Ketobacter sp. MCCC 1A13808: one gene and its partner. Each later gene encodes a partner of the first gene's protein in a complex. Links are inferred from orthologs where the notes say so. Each region holds a gene or a part of one and is shown in the gene's direction. Other genes may lie near its edges. The genes, in order: FT643_RS00865 and dnaN.

Region 1 (3,192 bases):
CGGATGCGCTACCTTATAATTCACCCTATGAAGCACTGACCATGGCGTCCATAGTGGAAAGGGAAACCGCTGTCAGTTCAGAGCGTTCCCTGATTGCCGGAGTTTTCGTAAACCGGCTTCGAAAAAATATGCGGCTGCAAACGGATCCCACGGTCATTTACGGGTTGGGCGCAGAGTACCAGGGCAATATAACCCGTGCTCATTTAAAAGCGTACACGCCCTATAATACCTATCGTATTAAAGGTTTGCCGCCGACCCCTATTGCCAATCCGGCGTTGCCTGCCATCGAAGCAGCTTTGCATCCGGCAACTACAAAAGCTTTGTATTTTGTTGCCAAAGGCGATGGTAGCCACCAGTTTTCCACAACCTTAGAGGAACACCAGAAGGCCGTGCGCCAGTTTCAGTGGCAACGTCGTTCAGACTATCGCTCTTCACCTGTACTACCAAGGAAATCAGCAACCCAATGAAAAATTCTGAAAAGTTGCCGAAAGGCCGCTTTATTACTGTGGAAGGCAGTGAAGGCGTGGGCAAAACCACTAATATCGAGTTTATTAAGCATTGGCTGGCTGAAAACCGGATCGAGTTTATAGTGACCCGTGAGCCGGGAGGAACGCCTTTAGCGGAGCAGTTACGGGAACTTCTGCTGCAACCCCGGGAAGAATCTGTTGATGAAACCGCTGAACTGTTAATGGTCTTTGCTGCCAGGGCGCAGCATTTGAATCAGGTGATTTTGCCCGCGTTACGACAAGGAAAATGGGTTTTATGTGATCGTTTTACCGACGCCACATACGCGTATCAGGGCGCCGGTAGAAGCATGAACCAGGACACCATAGCGCAGCTGGAAAACCTGGTTCAGAACGGTCTGCGACCTGACGCTGTTATTTTGCTGGATGTGTCGGTAGAAATAGGTTTGCAACGAGCCCGCGGTCGCGGTGAACTGGACCGGTTTGAGCGTGAAGATGTCGCCTTTTTCGAGCGTGTTCGGGCGGGCTATCTGGCGCGGGCGGCAAACCATTCAGGTTATCATGTAGTGGATGCCGGGCAGCCGCTGGATCGGGTTCAGCAACAGCTGAATTTGGTGCTGGCTACTCTAAAAGCCGATTTAACGTAGCGAGAACATAAATGAACCTTGCTGAAATTAATCATCTGATGGTTGCGTTGCCCTGGCAACAGGCGTCCTGGTTGCGTTTGATCGAGCGTTTACAGGCTGGCAGGATGCCCCATGCTCTGCTGCTGCGAGGGGAGCCCGGTACAGGAAAAGGACAGTTTGCACTGGCATTGGGGCAGTATTTGTTGTGCCAGCAACCGGTTGCGAATACCGCCTGTGGCAAATGTAAGGGTTGTTTGCTGAATCTGGCGGGTACCCACCCTGATCTGGCTATTTTGGAGCCCGAGGAGCCGGGACGGGCCATTAAAGTGGATCAGATTCGTGCAGTGGTGCAATTTGTAGGTAAAACCGCTCAATTGGGTGGCTACCGCGTAATGGTATTGGGGCCCGCAGAGTCAATGAATGCCAACGCATCCAACGCGTTGTTGAAGTCACTGGAAGAACCCGGTGAGCGCACGTTATTGATTCTGGTATCGGATCAGATCAGTGGTGTTTTACCGACCATACGTTCCCGCTGTGAAGTAATGGAATTCGGAATTCCCGATCGCTCTGTGGCGAAAAGCTGGTTATTACCCCAGATAGGTGACGACAATAAAGTTGAGAAGTTGCTCAATGTTGCGGGAGGCGCCCCTTGTAGGGCTTTGTCCCTGGATCAGAGCGAGTGGCTGGGGGAAAGGGTGACCGTGGTTCAGCAGTGGTTAGGTGTGCTTACCGGAAAGCGTGATGCGGTGCGGACGGCAGATGGCTGGATGCAATATCCGTTGAAAGAACTATTGAACTGGTTACAGGCGTGGCAGGTGGATTTGGCAAGATTGGTATCCGGCTCACAGCAACCCATTCATAATCAGGATCTGGAGCAAGACCTGCATGCAGCGGCGGCGGTACTGAACGTAAACCAGTTGTTTTTTTGCTACGAGCATTTACTCAACGTGAAGCGTCTCATTGCCAGTCAGGCTAACCCCAATACGCAACTGTTGCTGGAAGAATTACTATTGAAATGGTCGCAGGCCGCAAAGCGTTAGCCTTATGCTGGCATCCGGTTGCTTAAATGCTAAACTCAGGATAAACATGAGTAAATAGCGAATCAGTGGATATTCTATGGCAATTGGCGGTTCCCGGAGTGGCATCCTATCCCTCACAATAAAAGACAAAGCTGTGCTCTACGCGGCGTACATGCCGTTTGTAAAAAACGGGGGTCTTTTTATTCCCACCAACAAGCAGTATAAATTAGGGGAAGAGGTGTTTTTGCTATTGAACCTGATGGAAGAGACCGAGAAGATCCCGGTAGCAGGTAAGATTGTCTGGATTACGCCCAGAGGCGCGCAGGGTAATCGTGCCGCTGGAATTGGCGTGCAATTCAATGATCAGGATGATACCGCTCGTTCCAAAATTGAAACCTACCTGGCGGGCGCATTGCAATCGGATCGTCCCACTCACACTATGTAAATGCCTTTTGGTACCCGTTCCTCGAATCCGGACCTGCTTCCGTGTAAACTTTGCATCTTATTGATTTTACGAATTAAGAGGCTTTCGCTCGATGCTGGTCGACTCCCATTGTCATCTCGATAAACTCGATCTTACCGCATACCAGGGTGATCTGGACCAAGCATTAGCTGCCGCCAGGACTCGCGGCGTCGAGCATGTGGTGTGTATCGGTATTGATCTTGAAAATATTGCGCATGTAGTCAGCCTGACTGAGCAATATCATCAGGTATTTGCGACGGTGGGTGTTCATCCGCTCTATCGCGACAGTCGTGAACCTGCTTTAGATGAACTTTTGCAATGGTCAAATCACCCGAAAATCATTGGGATTGGTGAAACCGGACTTGATTATTTTTATGGAGAAGGGGATCTGAGTTGGCAGCAAGACCGCTTCCGTGTCCATATTCAGGCCGCGCGGGAGACCAAACTCCCACTTGTTATCCATACCCGCGGTGCAAAGCAAGACACACTGGATTATCTTAAGCAGGTTGGTGGCGATCAGGTCAACGGTGTTCTGCATTGTTTTACTGAAGATTTGGATATGGCGAAACGAGCCATAGATCTGGGCTTTCTGATTTCGATTTCGGGGATTGTGACTTTCC
Region 2 (3,264 bases), on another replicon or contig:
GCTGTGGGTAATTTCATGATGACGCAGAACCCGAATGCCAAGGTGGTGTATCTGCATTCAGAGCGCTTTGTTGCTGATATGGTGAAAGCGCTACAGATTAATGCGATCAATGAATTCAAACGCTTTTACCGTTCGGTCGATGCGCTATTGATTGATGATATCCAGTTCTTTGCGGGTAAAGAGCGTTCCCAGGAAGAGTTTTTCCATACCTTTAATGCCTTGCTGGAAGGCGGTCAGCAAATGATCTTGACCAGTGACCGTTATCCGAAAGAGATCATGGGGGTTGAGGAACGTTTGAAATCGCGTTTCGGGTGGGGATTGACGGTTGCAGTCGAGCCCCCGGAGCTAGAAACCCGGGTGGCCATATTAATGAAGAAGGCAGAACAGGCTAAAATTAATTTGCCGGACGAAGCTGCTTTTTTTGTCGCCCAGCGGGTACGTTCAAATGTACGGGAATTAGAAGGCGCGCTGAAGCGTGTGATAGCGAATGCACACTTCACGGGCAAGCCGATCTCTCTGGAATTTGTGAAAGAATCGTTAAAAGATCTTCTGGCACTGCAGGAAAAACAAGTTAGCATAGATAACATACAGCGTACCGTAGCCGAGTATTTTAAAATCAAGATGGCTGATATTTTGTCAAAGCGACGCAGTCGTTCTGTTGCGCGGCCGCGCCAGATTGCAATGGCGCTGGCAAAGGAGTTAACCAACCACAGTTTGCCTGAAATCGGTGATGCCTTTGGCGGCCGGGATCACACTACCGTGTTGCATGCGTGTCGCAAGATAAAGGAGCTAAGAGAAGAGAGCTCCGATGTAAGAGAAGACTATACTAATCTTTTAAGGTCGTTAACATCATAGAGTTAGTGATTACTAACTTATGGGGTAGGTTATGAATTTTACCATTGAAAGGGAAAAATTATTAAAACCTCTGCAACAGGTTGCCGGGGTTGTGGAGCGTCGGCAAACATTGCCGGTGCTTTCCAACGTGTTGATGGTGATTGATGGTGATCAATTATTGCTCACTGGCACTGATCTGGAAGTGGAATTGGTCGCTCGTGTCACCCTCGACTCACAGTTTGAAAATGCAGAAATTACAGTTCCAGCGAAAAAGTTATTGGATATCTGTAAATCATTGCCCGAAGAAAGCAGCGTCCAATTTATTCTTGAGGACCAAAAGTTATTGGTGAAGGCCGGTCGTAGCCGGTTTAGCCTGGCTACCCTGCCCTCAAACGAGTTTCCAAATCTGGAAGATGCCAGTGGTACTACCCGTTTTTCCATTAACCAGGGTTATTTGAAATCGGTTATTGACCGCACCGGTTTCGCGATGGCGCAACAGGACGTTCGTTTTTATCTGAACGGGATGCTATTTGAGGTTTCAGCCAATTTACTCCGGGCTGTGGCCACTGACGGGCATCGCCTAGCGCTTTGTAATGCAGAAATCCAATGCGAAGTGGACCAAGCTGTGCAGGCTATAGTTCCACGAAAAGGCGTGCTTGAGCTGTCCAAGTTGTTCACTGATATGGACGCGGATGTTTCGGTATCCTTGAGTAGTAATCATATTCGAGTAGAAGATACGGATTTACGCTTCACCTCCAAGCTAATTGATGGGAAATTCCCTGATTATGAGCGTGTTTTACCTAAAAATAGTGATAAAACTGTTATCAGCGATAAAGACGAGATGAAGCAGTGTTTTTCGAGGGTTTCCATTTTATCCAATGAAAAATATCGCGGCGTCCGAATTAGGTTGTTGGATGGCAGTCTCACAACGGTCGCCAATAACCCGGAGCAAGAAGAAGCAGAGGAAACGATTAACGTTGATTATCACGGTGCGGAGTTGGAGATTGGATTCAATGTGAATTATCTGCTTGATGTAATGAATGTCATCCGTAGCGAGAACGTTAAAATTCTGATGGCTGACTCCAATAGTAGTGCTCTTATTACCGACGCTAACGATGAGACCGCGTCTTATGTAGTTATGCCAATGCGTCTATAGCCTGAATGTTTCTGGAATCTCTGGAGGTTACTCATTTACGTAATCTCCAGCATCTCAAAATCTCCCCTCACCCCAAAACCAACTTTATTGTGGGCCGCAATGGCTGCGGTAAAACTAGCATTCTTGAAGCAATTTCCTTGTTATCCAACGGCCGTTCTTTTCGGTCTGTCGATCCCAAAAAAGTGATATCCCACACAGCTTCCGAGTTAGTAGTTTTCGGTGGTGTTAATCCTGGCAACGGAAGCGGACCCGAGAAACTCGGTATTTCGAAAGGGATGAATGGCTCTACTCTCGCCCGTATTGATGGAGAAACACAGAAGCGCATCTCATCGTTGGCGATAAAGCTCCCTATTGTCAGTATTGATACAGGTTCGATTGAACTTATTGACGGTGGCCCTGGTTTGCGGCGTTCTATTTTGGATTGGGGTATGTTTCACGTGGAACATACTTATCTTGATATTTGGCATCGATATAGAAGAGTCTACAAGCAAAAAAATGCGCTGTTAAAGTCAACGAAAGTCATATCCGAAAACGATCTGAGCTACTGGAACCAACAGTTAGTCAACGAAGGTCAACTTATCGACGATATGCGTGGAAAGTACATAGCCGAGCTTAACGCTCAATTTCAGAATATAGCCTCGAACTATTTTAATATTGCTGAACCCGTATCGCTCCGGTACAAGTCCGGTTGGAATAAACAGAAATATTCAGATTTATACCAATGCCTGGAATTAAATGCGAGAACCGAGATCGAACGGAAAACCTGCCTGTACGGGCCCCATAGAGCCGATATGGTGATCAGTTGGTCAGACGGCATGGCTAAAGATATATGCTCCAGAGGGCAGAAAAAGCTGGTATTATACGGGGTTAGACTCGCACAGGTAGCTGTGATGAGGGCCTTGCGGTCCATTTCACCGGTTCTGTTGCTGGACGATTTACCCGCGGAACTAGACAAGAATAACATTGAGTATGTGACTCGCTTTCTTATGGATTTTCCCTGCCAGGCTTTTATAACAGCCATTAGTGAGCAAAGTATTAATGAAACGCTACTATCGCAGCTCACGGAACACCATATGTTTCACGTGGAACATGGGAAGCTGGTTTCTGCCGAGTAACCCCCTATTGAATATGAATTCACCGCCCGAGAGAGACTAAATTATATGTCCGACGACAATAAAACTTATGATTCTTCTAATATAAAGGTACTCAAAGGATTAGACGCAGTTAGAAAGCGACCGGGGATGTATATAGGGGACACAGACGACGGCACCGGC

What was found.
Region 2: the proteins of FT643_RS00865 (region 1) and dnaN are in contact, whole or in part, in a cryo-EM structure (PDB 8GIZ), measured with the Escherichia coli proteins. The link is inferred for Ketobacter sp. MCCC 1A13808 from one-to-one orthologs.

What each region holds. Positions count from the first base shown.
Region 1 is NZ_VRKW01000001.1:189,047-192,238, reverse strand. The notes cover bases 261-3,126. They hold FT643_RS00865 (DNA polymerase III subunit delta'), read left to right. Parts: upstream 261-1,122; coding sequence 1,123-2,130; downstream 2,131-3,126. Other genes in these bases: FT643_RS00855 (TatD family hydrolase), read left to right, coding at 2,646-3,126; FT643_RS00860 (PilZ domain-containing protein), read left to right, coding at 2,207-2,554; tmk (dTMP kinase), read left to right, coding at 464-1,111; mltG (endolytic transglycosylase MltG), read left to right, coding at 261-467. Outside these bases: more of mltG, read left to right, coding at 1-260; more of FT643_RS00855, read left to right, coding at 3,127-3,192. UniProt on the Escherichia coli protein: Part of the beta sliding clamp loading complex, which hydrolyzes ATP to load the beta clamp onto primed DNA to form the DNA replication pre-initiation complex.
Region 2 is NZ_VRKW01000011.1:7,158-10,421, reverse strand. Bases 1-2,938 are described here. They hold dnaN (DNA polymerase III subunit beta), read left to right. Parts: upstream 1-886; coding sequence 887-1,990; downstream 1,991-2,938. Other genes in these bases: recF (DNA replication/repair protein RecF), read left to right, coding at 1,996-2,938; dnaA (chromosomal replication initiator protein DnaA), read left to right, coding at 1-855. In the rest of the region: more of recF, read left to right, coding at 2,939-3,105; gyrB (DNA topoisomerase (ATP-hydrolyzing) subunit B), read left to right, coding at 3,151-3,264. UniProt on the Escherichia coli protein: Confers DNA tethering and processivity to DNA polymerases and other proteins. Acts as a clamp, forming a ring around DNA (a reaction catalyzed by the clamp-loading complex) which diffuses in an ATP-independent manner freely and bidirectionally along dsDNA.